2 linked regions of the Lentimicrobium sp. L6 genome follow. The protein of the gene in region 1 interacts with the protein of each later gene in a pairwise test. Links are inferred from orthologs where the notes say so. Each region holds a gene or a part of one and is shown on either strand. Other genes may lie near its edges. The genes, in order: HNS38_RS18425 and HNS38_RS15505.

Evidence for each region.
Region 2: the proteins of HNS38_RS18425 (region 1) and HNS38_RS15505 interact in binary tests that used the Escherichia coli proteins (3 or more experiments, as listed by UniProt). The link is inferred for Lentimicrobium sp. L6 from one-to-one orthologs.

Annotation. Positions count from the first base shown.
Region 1 is NZ_JABKCA010000101.1:5,425-12,387, forward strand. Bases 2,487-5,486 are described here. They hold HNS38_RS18425 (diacylglycerol kinase family protein), read left to right. Parts: upstream 2,487-3,545; coding sequence 3,546-4,427; downstream 4,428-5,486. Other genes in these bases: HNS38_RS18420 (LTA synthase family protein), read left to right, coding at 2,487-3,553; HNS38_RS18430 (translation initiation factor), read left to right, coding at 4,430-4,780; HNS38_RS18435 (DNA recombination protein RmuC), read left to right, coding at 5,060-5,486. Outside these bases: HNS38_RS18410 (PEP/pyruvate-binding domain-containing protein), read right to left, coding at 1-845; HNS38_RS18415 (response regulator transcription factor), read left to right, coding at 937-1,590; more of HNS38_RS18420, read left to right, coding at 1,694-2,486; more of HNS38_RS18435, read left to right, coding at 5,487-6,559; dipeptidase PepE, read left to right, coding at 6,576-6,963. UniProt on the Escherichia coli protein: In vitro phosphorylates phosphatidylglycerol but not diacylglycerol; the in vivo substrate is unknown.
Region 2 is NZ_JABKCA010000066.1:2,443-9,363, forward strand. The notes cover bases 2,534-5,491. They hold HNS38_RS15505 (citrate (Si)-synthase), read left to right. Parts: upstream 2,534-3,334; coding sequence 3,335-4,648; downstream 4,649-5,491. Other genes in these bases: HNS38_RS15500 (NADP-dependent isocitrate dehydrogenase), read left to right, coding at 2,534-3,164; HNS38_RS15510 (RluA family pseudouridine synthase), read right to left, coding at 4,712-5,377; HNS38_RS15515 (phosphatase PAP2 family protein), read right to left, coding at 5,404-5,491. In the rest of the region: tRNA 2-thiouridine(34) synthase MnmA, read right to left, coding at 1-374; more of HNS38_RS15500, read left to right, coding at 936-2,533; more of HNS38_RS15515, read right to left, coding at 5,492-5,976; HNS38_RS15520 (GxxExxY protein), read right to left, coding at 6,103-6,429; GTPase ObgE, read right to left, coding at 6,635-6,921.

The sequences.
Region 1 (6,963 bases):
AGGAAGACTGGCATAAAAGAAAAGATGTCTTTAATGTCTTCACTGAGTTTGACAGGACCAAATTTATCAGTTCCCATCATGATGATCACCAAATCGTAATTTTTTTTCTGAAGTTCTTCCATGGCGTCTTCTGCCGAGGAAACTCCAGTGATTCTTGGTATACTTGTCAGGTTTAATGTACTGTATTCCCCCAATACATATTCACTAAATCGGCCTTCTTTTTCTATACTGTAAGCATCGTAAAGATTGGCGACTAAAAGAATTTCTTTAACCTTATAAGGCATGAGATCATGATAGATATCACGGGCATAATTATTCTTATTGATAAATCGCTGTAGCAGCTTTCTTGTGACTAACTTTTTTTCTTTAGGGTTTTCTTCCCTATGAAAGGAAATAAACTCATGTTCATTGTCAGGTTTCTTAGACTTGGCTTCGAGGCTATTTAGAAATCCTGTGATTTTTGAGGTGATAATACTTAAAAGATTTGTCTCTTCAGTACAGAATGGCCCTTGGTCAGCTTCCATAAATTCAGCTGTATAATATACTTCCACATAACCCAGCTTACCTTTTATGGTAGAGAATCTTTTTTGCAGTTTCCAAGGAGAAAAATTGAATTTTGGACTTTTATAATTCTCTCCATCGAAATGAATGCGTGCAACAGTGTAATCAGCATACTGCCAGAACTGAGGTAGGAGGGTCACGATTTCTTTTAAAGACTCTGCCAAAGACTTGTTCTCCTTGAGTACACCAACTATCTGATTGATACAAGATAGCTCTTTTAAATGCTTGAGTGATTTACTTTCTTTTGGGAATTTTATATCGTTATGTGATAGTTTATCTGACATAGCTTTTTAAGTTCTGTTTATGAGATAACGAATTTATGAATTCTATGTGAAATATTCTTTATATTTGCCCCGAATATTAAAAAATAAAGTTTTGATTAGAGTAGTTATCAAGGATAGTAATAAAATAATTTGTGAAGGCATTAGATCTTTACTCTCGGATGTCAACGATATTGAAATAACTGATTTCTATAATACTGCTGAAGAACTCACCCGAAGGGTGCGTTTGTCTCAGCCCAATATCATACTTTATCATTCTTATTTGTCGAATGCGGATGATGTAGCTGAGATTAAGAAAATTGCTAATGATTATTCAAAAGCACGGTTGTTGGTCTTGTCGTTAAACACTCGTGAGTCTTTTATTTTGAAGTCTATAAAAGCCGGTGCTAAAGGGTTTTTAACAAAAGACACTACGCGAGCGGAATTAGTGGAGGCTATATATACCTTGCGCAGTGGATACGATTATTATGGTAAATCCATCACCAATATTCTATTAAATTCTTATTTAAGGAAAGCCAGTGATAGTGAGAGTCCGTTGGACAAGCAGCTGAATGTATTATCTGAGCGCGAGCTGGAAGTGTTGAAGTTATTCTCTGAAAGCTATACCAATAGTGAGATTGCCGATAAACTTTTTATTAGCATTCGGACAGTGGAAAGTCATAAGAATAATATTATGCGCAAAATTAATCTTCGTACAACAGTCGATCTGGTAAAATTTGCCATCAGAAATAACATCACAGAGGTTTAATTCCCAAAGTGTTTCTTTACATTTGTAGCTTTTTATGAAAGCTCTCTTAGGATCATATCCACATATTAGAAGTCATTATATCGCTTTTCTAAAGCGGTTGTTGATGATATTATTGGTGTTAGTTCTTTCGAGAGTGAGCTTGTATGTTTTCAATTTCCAACTGTTTTCTGGATTTACTACTAGCGATATTGCATGGGCAATTTTTGTAGGCTTACGTTTCGATTTGAGTGTGTTGTTTATGCTGAGCGCCTTGTTTATTATTGGAAATACCATTCCAATGCCCTTTAGGAGCGCTAAAGTATTTCAGGCTATTATAAAGGTGCCTACCTTAATAGCCTTAACCTTGGCCATCTTTTTGAATTTGTCCGATGCTATTTATTATCGATTCACTTTAAAAAGGATGACCTTTGATATATTTTCCTATTTGTCCTCTATGGAGACATTTTGGGAAGTGGCACCTCGTTTTTTAGTAGATTTCTGGTATGCTTTTTTAATGGCGATAGTACTTTTGGTTTTCTTGGTGTTCTCTTTTAATGGAGTGCGTGTTAAAGTCAATAGAAATCCATGGAGTATCAAGACTTTTATATTGCAGACAGTGATTTTTATAGTCTCGATGGGGATTGTAATTATTGGAATTAGAGGCGGTTTTCAATTGAAACCCATAAATATAGTAGATGCCAGTTTACACGCACCTGCTCGTCTTTCTCCTGTTGTCTTAAATACTCCTTTTACTATCATTAAATCGGTAGGACAAACGGGTTTGGAATTAAAAAGTGATTTTACGGAAGTCGAATTAGAAAAAAACTACCAACCTGTTCAATCATATCCTCCTCTAGATTCGGTTCCTGAGCCTATCAAGAATGTGGTGGTTTTAATTTTAGAGAGCTTCTCCTCTGAACATATTGGTTATTTGAGTCATCAGAAAAGTTTTACCCCATTTCTGGATAGTTTGTTCGAGCATAGTTTGGTGTTTTCGGGAATTGCCAATGGAAAGAGAAGTATCGAAGGAATACCAGCCATTTTATCTGCTTTACCTACTTTGTCGGACGAGTCGTTCTTAAACAGTCCTTATGCAGGAAATCAGATTGAAGGTTTAGCTCATAGTCTGAATCATTATAACTATCAAACTGCTTTTTTTCATGGAGGAAATAATGGAACCATGAGCTTTGATGCCTATGCTAGTGCCGCTGGATTTCAAGAGTATTATGGGAAGAACGAGTATCCAAATCCAGAGGATTATGATGGGCATTGGGGAATTTGGGATGAAAAGTATCTGCAATATTTTACTGAAGAATTGACTGAATTTAAAGAACCTTTTTTAGCGGCCTTGTTTACTTTGTCTTCCCATCATCCTTATCAAATTCCGGCTGAGTATACAGGTAAATTCCCCAAGGGAAAACTGCAAATTCAACAAGCCATTGCTTATAGTGATTTTGCTTTGAAGCAGTTTTTTACATCTGCTAAAACCAAAAATTGGTATCAAAATACTTTGTTTGTGATTACTGCCGATCATACCAGCGAAGGGGCAGAGGCGGCATACCAAAATAGTTTGGGTCAATTTAGTATTCCCATAGCATTTTTTGCTCCTGGAGATACTTTAATGACTCGTCGTTCTAAAAAGAAACTCGTCCAACAAACTGATATTTATCCTTCTATATTACATTATTTAGGAATGCAGGATAGTATTATTGCTTTCGGTAATTCTATCTTTGAAGGCTCCTCTAGAATATTCGCGGTGAATTATTTTAATGGAAATCTTCAGATGATGGATGAGGAATATTTATTGCAGATGGAGGATGGAAATCCAAAATCATTATATGAATATCGTAAAGATAGTTTGTTGAAAAATAATGTATTGAATAAGAGAGATATTAATGATTTGGTCACTTTTGAGAAGGCATTCCAACAGCAATATAATAATCGAATGATTCAGAACCAAATCAGAATTAAAAATCATGAATAAACGGAGAGTATTATTTATTATTAACCCTATAAGTGGTGGACGAGATAAGTCGAAAATAGCTGATCTTATTCCTGTTTATTTGGATGGAAACTATTTTGATTTTGATATTAAATATACTGAATATATAGGTCATGGAGCCAAAATAGCAAGGAAATATCATGACAAATTTGATGTAATAGTTGCGGTAGGAGGGGATGGAACCATAAATGAAATTGCTAAAGAAATAGCTGGGACCCAAGCCGCTTTAGCAATCATTCCACAAGGTTCTGGTAATGGTTTGGCGAGGCATCTAAATTGGGAGCTAGATACTAAGAAAGCCATTTTACAAATGAATAATGCTGAAACTAGCGCGATTGATACTGCAGAATTAAATGGTCACTTTTTTGTGAGTATTGCAGGTGTTGGCTTTGATAGTTTGATAGCAGAAAAATTTGCCCATTATAAAAATAGAGGGTTTGTGGGTTATGCATCTTTGAGTATCAAAGAGTTTTTTAAATATCAGGAACAAGAATATGATTTGTTGATCGATGGACAAAAGTTCAAGAGAAAAGCTGCTATGATAAGCATTGCCAACTCCAATCAGTTTGGTTATAATACCAAGATTTCACCTTTAGCTAGTCTCTGTGATGGCTTATTGGATGTTTGTATTATTCGGAAACCTAAATTAGTGCGGGTCCCACAAGTACTGTCAAAGGTTTGGAGTGCAAAAGCCCACGAATCTAATTTAATAGAAATTATCAGAGGAAAGAAGATTCAGATTTCACCTAATGATAATGAATATGCCAATGTGGATGGTGAATCATTAAAGGTGGGGAAAAAAGTAGAGATAGTAATGAATCCCAGAAATTTGAAAATCTGGTTACCAAAAGTATAATTATGGCTAAGAAAAAGAAATTTAAGAATATAACAGGAGATGTGGTTTATTCCACTAATCAAGACTACGAATACGATTTTGGTGGAGCTGAAGAAGAAAGCATTGCGCCTAGTGAACAAGATTTAAGAGTTTGGTTGGACAAGAAACACAGAGGAGGAAAAACGGCTTCTGTGATTAAAGGGTTCATAGGTTCCGAAGATGATTTAAAAGACTTAGGCAAATTGTTAAAATCCAAATGTGGAGTAGGAGGTTCGGCCAAAGAAGGTGAGATAATCATTCAAGGAGATCATCGCGATAAAATCATGAAGATTTTGATGGATCAAGGATATAAGGCTAAAAAGGCTGGAGGTTGATGGAGTGAAGAGCATAGAGCAAAGGGTGAAAAGTAACGAGTAGTAGACTTTTTTGTATTGAGATGGTGAGTCGGGGTTTTTAATACTTGGTTCAAAGTTCAATGTTTTAAGCTTGTCCTGTGTGAATGCCTAAATAGGGTTGACCATTTTTAGTACAGCGTATGTTCATACTACTATTAAATGTGATACTTCTGTCATCCAACATCCGTCATCTGTCTTCCGCCTTTTTACATTCGTCTTCCTTTTTTTTCTTAAATTTGAAATCCTAAAACATTTAACATGATTCTGAGTTTATTGATTTCTGCAAATGCTTTATTATTGATATTATTACTCGTTTTTGTTTTTAAAAAGAGCAAAGCTCCAGAATCGAATAGCATTGGATTTCAGTCTGCTATTCATGAAAAGTTTGCTGATGCTTCTCGTGAGACTCGTGAATTGTTTTCTGAAAACAGAAAAGAAAATTCCAATAGTTTTATAGGGTTTCAAGATTCTTTGTTAAAGAGAATTAACGAGAATACCATCCTCCAAAAAGAACAGTTAAATCAGTTTTCTAAATTATTAAAAGATTTAAACGATGATTTACAGTTTTCTCAAAAGCAATTTATGGAGGAGACTAATCAAAAACAATCACAACTATTAGACTTAATGAACGATCGTTTCCAACGTTTTGAGGAGCGTTTGCAAAAAGAATCCAAAGTAAATAGAGAAGATTTTGCCTTTGGTATTAAAAATATCAATGAAGAATTGCGAGTGAGGTTTGGTGATTTGAATCAGCAACAATTAGATCAGAATAAGTTGGCTCTGGATCAGATTAAAAGCTTGAAAGAAAATGTAGATTCCAGTTTAAAGTCCATACGAGAAGACAATAGCAGTCAATTGGAAAAAATGCGTCAGACTGTTGATGAGAAATTACAATCAACTCTAGAAAAGCGGTTGGGTGAATCTTTTAAATTGGTCAGTGATAGATTGGAGCTGGTGCATAAAGGCCTTGGAGAGATGCAGACGCTTGCCAGTGGAGTAGGGGATTTAAAGAAAGTTCTTACTAATGTAAAGACAAGAGGTGTTTTGGGAGAATATCAATTGGGGAATATCCTAGAGCAGATTTTAACCAGTGAGCAATATGCGAAAAATGTACAAACCAAAAAAGGAAGCCAAGCTCATGTTGAATTTGCCATCAAATTGCCAGGTAAAACTGACGATAAAAATGTTTGGTTACCTATCGATTCTAAATTTCCAATAGAGAACTACCAATTGCTTTTAGAGGCCTATGAGGAGGGTGATAAGGATAAAATCGACTCAGTACAAAAACTTTTACTCCGAAGCATAGATGGATTTGCCAAAGACATTAGCTCAAAATACATCGATCCGCCCCATACCACAGATTTTGCCATTATGTTTTTGCCTGTGGAGAGTCTTTATGCCGAAGTACTGCGTCATGCTGGTGTATTTGAGAAATTGCAAAGAGATTATAAAATCACTATAACTGGGCCAACCACGCTTTCAGCCTTGCTAAGTAGCTTGAATATGGGATTTAGAACATTAGCGGTGCAAAAGAGAAGTAGTGAGGTTTGGGATGTATTAAAAGCCGTGAAACAGGAGTTTGGAAATTTTGCTGAGCATTTAGATAAAGTCCAAAAACATTTAAACACTGCCTCGACTTCTTTGGAGACATTAAGTAGTACGAGAACAAATGCAATAAACCGAAAATTACGGAATATTCAGACTTTAGATATGTCAAATGAACAAAATATATTAGATTTACCCAAAAATGAGAAATAACATATAAAATATAGATATGAACAGAAATTTATTACTGATCAGTAATTCCACTAATGCAGGAGAAGAATATTTAGGATGGCCACGTCCTGTGATTAAAGAATTTTTAAAAGAGGTTGAAGTAAAGAGAGTATTATTTATTCCATACGCAGGAGTAAACCTTTCTGATAAAGGATTACAAGCTTCTTTTGATGCTTATGAAGCACGAGTAAAGGCAGTTTATGCAGAATTAGGTTTTGACTTATATTCCATTCATAAAGAAGAAAATCCTGTTCAGGCAGTTGAGAATGCTGAAGCAGTTGCAGTAGGTGGAGGGAATACATTTCATTTAGTTTATATGATGCAGCAAACAGGTATTATGAAAGCTATTAAGAAACGTATTCTAGAAGGAATGCCGTACATGGGGT
Region 2 (6,921 bases), on another replicon or contig:
ATACCGGCATAATGGCCAGTTGAGATTTTATCAAATTCATGTCCCATTTTATCATTAAAAGCACCAAACTTGATTAAAAGATTGCACATGATGTCAGGATTGGGTGTAAACCCTTCCTTCACGGTATCCAAGGTGTACTTTACCACGGTTTCGTAATACTCTTTTTGCAAGTCAATAATTTCCATATTGCAACCGTATTTTTTTGCGATATAGGAAGTAATTTCAATATCCTCCTCCTTGGGGCATACATAACCAGGTTCGTCTTCTAATCCTATCTTGATATAGAAAATAGTAGGATCGTAGCCCATTTCTTTCAATAAATGAACTGTAACGGAGCTATCCACTCCTCCAGAAACCAATGCTGCAATATTCATTCTTTTATTTTTTGCAAAAATACTAATTATCGAGATGAGGAATCTATGAGGATATCAAACCTCTCAAATTTTAACTATTGGGCATAAAAAAAGCCCGAAATATTTCGGGCTTTTGTGGCATCGACTGGAATTGAACCAGTGACACAAGGATTTTCAGTCCTCTGCTCTACCAACTGAGCTACGACGCCATCGTTGTTTTGCGAGTGCAAAGATATAATAAATTTGGATCTTGCAATAGTTTTTTCAAAATATTTTCAATTTTCTTTAGATTATTTTTTTTCTCAGAAAGAGAACTTCGGTTTTGAAGCGCATTAATAGCGTTAAAATAGACAAAAAAACACATATTTATTATGCTTGCATCATAAATCCTTTGTACCTTTGAGCGGGTAAAATACATAGACATCTTTTCGCCTTTTTCATGTTTCTACGGATTGGATATTTCAAAGAATACTATCACTTTTGCGAGCACAAAAAAGAAGTTCTTTGTATTTCATACAAATGCAAAAAAACACACATATTTAAACAAGTCTAATATCAACCAAATTGACAAACAATTTTAAGATGAAGAACAATCAATCAAAAATCATCTATACACATACAGATGAAGCACCGGCATTGGCAACTTATTCTTTATTGCCTATAGTGAATGCATTTACAAACCAAGCGGGAATTAATATGGAAACATGTGATATCTCTCTTGCAGGCAGGGTGTTGTCTCATTTTTCAGATTACTTAACTGAAGAGCAATGTCAGAATGACGATTTAGCTTTGCTAGGCGAATTGGTAAAACAGCCAGAAGCCAATATCATTAAGTTACCTAATATAAGTGCTTCCATTCCACAATTAAAGGCCGCCATTAATGAGCTTCAAGAAAAAGGCTACAAACTACCTAATTATCCAGAGGAAATAATAAATGACACAGATAAAGATGTGTTATCTCGATATGCTAAAGTTTTAGGCTCAGCCGTGAACCCAGTTTTGAGGCAAGGGAACTCCGACCGTAGAGTCGCTCCATCAGTAAAAGAATTTGCTCAAAAGCATCCTAAAAAATTAGGAATATGGTCTAAAGATTCAAAAGCAGAAGTAGCAACTATGAAAGGTGGTGATTTCTTTGGTAACGAACAATCAGTTACTATGGCTCAGGCTGATGATGTAAAAATTGAATTTATTGGTGAAGATGGTCATGTAACTGTGCTTAAAGATAAGCTAGCTTTGTTGCAAGGTGAGGTTATGGATTCTTCCTATATGAGTGTTAAAGCATTACGTAGCTATATAGAGGAGGAATTAGAGGATGCTAAGAAAAGAGATTTACTTTTCTCTGTTCATTTGAAAGCCACCATGATGAAGGTGTCAGATCCTATCATGTTCGGTCATTTTGTATCGGTTTATTTTAAAGATGTTTTTGCTAAATATGCCGAAATATTTGCGAAATTAGGGGTGAATGCCGATTTAGGATTAGGTGATCTTTATCAAAGACTCCAAAAACTCCCAGTTGCGCAAAAAGAAGAAATAGAAGCCGCTATTGCTGATACTTATAATCATAGAGCTAAGCTTGCTATGGTAGATTCTGATAAAGGAATTACCAATTTGCATGCCAGTAACGATGTCATTATTGATGCTTCCATGCCCAATGTGGTTCGTGATTCTGGAAAAATGTGGGGAGCAGATGGTCAGCTTCATGATACCAAAGCCATGATTCCAGATCGTTCTTATTCAAAATGGTACCAAGAATCCATAGATTTCTGTAGAGAAAATGGTGCTTTTGATCCTGCGACAATGGGAAATGTGTCCAATGTGGGATTAATGGCTCAAAAAGCAGAGGAATATGGTTCTCATGATAAAACTTTTAAAGCACAAGCAAATGGTGTTATTCGTGTAGTGAACTCTAAAGGCGAGTCTATTATGGAACACACAGTAGAATGTGGTGATATTTGGAGAGCTAGCCAAGCGAAGGATTTACCTATTAGAGATTGGGTAAAGCTTGGAGTAAATAGAGCAAAAGCTACAGGTAATCCAGCCATATTTTGGTTAGATAAAAACAGAGCCCACGATGCAGAATTGATTAAAAAGGTGAATCTTTATTTGAAAGATCATGATTTGAGTGGTTTGGAAATTAAAATCATGGCACCTGTAGAAGCTATGAAGTATACTTTAGCTCGTACTAAACAAGGATTAGATACTATTTCAGTAACGGGAAATATATTTAGAGACTATTTAACAGACCTTTTCCCTATCCTAGAATTAGGGACTTCTGCAAAAATGCTTTCTATCGTTCCATTATTAGCCAATGGCGGTTTGTTTGAAACTGGAGCTGGAGGATCTGCACCTAAACATGTTCAACAATTTCTAGAAGAAGGTCATTTACGTTGGGATTCATTGGGAGAGTTTTTAGCTCTTACCGTTTCTTTAGAAGATCTTGGTGTGAAAAGTGAAAACCCCAAGGCGCTTGTATTAGGAAAAGCTCTGGATCAGGCTGTGGCTAAAATTCTAGACCTTGATAAATCACCATCAAGAAAAGTAAATGAGATAGATAATAGAGGAAGCCATTTTTATTTAGCCATGTATTGGGCCGAAGCATTAGCTGCTCAAAATGAGGATGCCGAAATGAAGGCTAAGTTTGAGACTATAGCAAAGGAACTGAATGTAAAACAAGATCAGATAACAAAAGAATTGTTAGAAGTACAAGGAAAAGCAGTGGAGATTGGTGGATATTATCTGCCAAATCCTGAGCTTTGCGAAAAAGCAATGCGTCCAAGTGCTACATTGAATTCTATCATCGATAATATTTAAATGATCTGAGACCTTTGTAAAAGGGTAGTTTGCAAAGGTCTCATTTTACTCTGCTATTTTTTAGGCCCTATGAAATTAGGAAATAAAACACTATTTTTGAAGGTGTTTTAAATAAAGAAGGATACCTATAACAAAAACGAATTATATAAACATCTAAAAAACCTATAATAATGAGTGAATTAAAAAACATACTCTATCAGAAAATACAAGAGCACAGACCACGAGTTGCCAACTTATTGAATAATTATGGCGATGTAAAAGTGGCGGATGTTACTGTTTCTCAGATATTAGGTGGAATGAGGGGAATCAAAAGTTTGGTAACCGATATTTCTTACCTGGATCCTAATGAAGGAATTAGATATCGTGGATTTACATTGCCCGAAGTATTTGAAAAGCTACCTAAAGCTAAAGGTGCAAGTATGCCTTATGTTGAGGGACTATTCTTTTTATTACTTACTGGAGAAGTACCAACAGAAAGCCAAGTAGCTGATGTGATTAACGATTTCAGCAATCGTAGAATTCTTCCGAGGTATGTTTATGAGGTCATAGATGCTTATCCTTGCTGTTCTCATCCCATGGCTATATTCTCTTCGGCTATTATGACCATGCAGCGTGAGTCTTTCTTTAATAGAAAATATCATGCAGGCATGAATAAGCAGGATTACTGGGATTCTACTTATGAGGATGCTATGAATTTATTAGCTAAGCTTCCTGAGATTGCAGCTTATATTTATTCTAAGCAATACAAAGATGGAGTAAGAATTCAATCTAATCCGAATTTAGATTTTGGTGCTAATTTCGCTCATATGATGGGCATTGCTAAGCCTTATGATGATGTAGCCAGAATGTATTTTATTGTTCATGCTGACCATGAGAGTGGTAATGTTAGTGCACATACAGGCCATTTAGTGGCTAGTTCGTTATCGGATGTTTATTATGCTACTTCTGGAATGATTAATGGTTTAGCAGGTCCATTACATGGATTGGCAAACCAAGAGGTACTAAGGTGGTTACAAGATCTAAAAGAAAAAATGGGTGGTGAGCTACCAACTGAAGATGAAATGAAGCAGTTTGTTTGGGATACCCTAAACAGTGGTCAAGTCATACCAGGTTTTGGTCATGCGGTATTGCGTAAGACTGATCCAAGATATACGATTCAAAGAGAATTCTGTCAGAAAAATCTTTCAGATTATGAATTGTTCAAATATACTGATATGCTTTATAAAGTAGTTCCTCCAATCTTGCAAGAGCAAGGTAAAGCGAAGAACCCTTGGCCTAATGTTGATGCGCAATCGGGCATCATTCAATGGTATTATGGTATTACAGAATTCGATTTCTATACTGTGTTATTTGGAATTGGACGTGCATTTGGAGTACTTTCAAATGTAATTTGGGACAGAGCTTTAAGCTATCCTCTAGAAAGGCCAAAATCTATTACTACAGAAATGCTAGAAGACTTAGCTGGAGTGAATAAAGAGAAATAAATCAAAATATTTTGATATAGAAAGCCTCATCAATTTAAGATGAGGCTTTTTTTGGTTTATTTTTTACAGAAAAGCTTTCCAAACTACATCTTCTGGTAAGGCAAATTCAAACCTCATATTCTCCTTTTTTACCGGATGTATAAATTCCATATATCGAGCATGAAGATGAATGGATTGGTCTTGATTCCCTCTTTTAAAACCATACTTTACATCGCCTTTAATATGACATCCAATTTTAGCCAATTGTGCCCTGATTTGATGATGGCGACCTGTTTCTAGAGTAATTTCCAGCAAATGATATTTGTCAATAGACGAAAGGTATTTATAATGAAGAATGGCCTTTTTACCATTTTTATTGCTGGGTTTTGCAACGGCAGATTTATTCTTCTCTTGATTCTTGATGAGGTAATGCTCTAGGGTATCTTCTGTTAGAGGAGGTCGATGATCGACTACAGCCCAATAGGTTTTTTTTACTTCTCTGGTTTGAAACATTTTGCTGAGGCGACTACTGGCTTTGTCTGTTTTCCCAAACACCAAGCCTCCGCTAGTAGGGCGATCTAAGCGATGAACGAGTCCCAGGTATACATTTCCTGGTTTATCATATTTCTCCTTGAGGTAAGCCTTTAAAATCTCATTTAAAGGTTCGTCACCCGTTTTGTCGCCTTGGGCAATTTGTCCCGGTTTCTTATTGATGACGATGAGGTGATTGTCCTCAAAAACCACATCAATATTATATTTTTGTTCTAAGTGTCCCATTAGCAATAATTATTAGGGCATTTTGTGCCAAAGTAAAGGTAAAAGCGATAAATTAAATAAGCCAATAAAATTCCTAGAAGAGCTCCGCCAATAATATCTCCCGGAAAATGCACTCCCAAATAAATTCGGCTATAACTCACCATTGCTGCCCAAGTAAAAGCATAGCATCTGTAGTTTTTATAATGGGGAGCCAAGAAAAATGAAGTCATGGCGGCTAAGGCAAAGCTGTTGGAGGCATGAGAAGAAACAAAGCCATAAGCACCGCCAAAATATCCATTGAGAGTATGAATTTGTTCTTTCAATCCTTCGGTGTGTGTTGGGCGGAATCGCTCAAAGCCATATTTAAACCAAACAGAAACTTGATCACTAGCCGCAATTAATAAGGCTATACTTAGCAAGATTCCTACGCTCCTCCATTGGTATTTTTTAATGAGGAGGTAAAGAATAAAAATATATAAAGGAACCCAGATGAGCTTATCACTCAGCCACCACATGACAGGATCGAGCCAAGTGGCATGTAGTCCATTCAAAAATAGAAATAATGATTGATCTAAATTGACTAGAAATTCCATTTAATTATCTATCAGTTTTATGCTTGTTTAAAAATGCAAAAATAGTCTATTTCCTCATGATGTGCATTTTTAATTTTACCACTTAGACACTTAGACACTAAGGCACAGAGAAACACAAAAGAATCTTTATTTATCAATATAACCATTTACAAATCTTTTGTATCCATCTTTCAAAAGTGGGACATTGAAATTGATTAGTAGACCTAACCATTTGTCAGCGAGTTTTAAATAAGAAATAATTTGTGCTTTATGTATAGGTAATAGGATTTCTACTGCTTTTATTTCAATTATTATCTCATCATTAACTAGAATGTCTATCCTGAAATCTTTGGTTAATTTTTTTTCTTTATAAAATAGAGGCAGTAATATTTGTTGTTCTGCTTTTAAACCACGAGATCTTAATTCATCAATTAAGCAATATTCATAAACAGATTCTAATAATCCAGGTCCCATCTCTTTATGAACTGTTAGAGCAGCATCTAGTATTATTTTTTGAAATCCGATTATGTTCTTCTTCTGTCATTTTAAATATGAAACCTCTATGAGTCTTTGTTCAATTTTTATCTGTGGTGTATAAAACAAAGAGATTCAAATTTCACAATAGTTTTGTTAAATTCTTAGTGAACCTCCGTGTCTCCTTGCCTCCGTGGTGAAGAAACTATTTATGATAATCCTTCATCATCAATTTCCAAAGCTCATCTTTTAGCTTGTCCAGCCCAATTTGAGCAACGGCAGAAATATACATATGCGGAATATCTTTTAAATCCTCACTCAACATACTCTCCAACTCCTCATCTAGTAGATCTGATTTGGTAACGATTAAAAACCTTTCCTTGTCTAATAATTCTGGATTATACATCCTCAATTCATTGACTAAGATTTCGTATTCTTTTCTCACATCTTCAGTAGTTCCTGGAACCAAAAACAAGAGGATGGAGTTTCTTT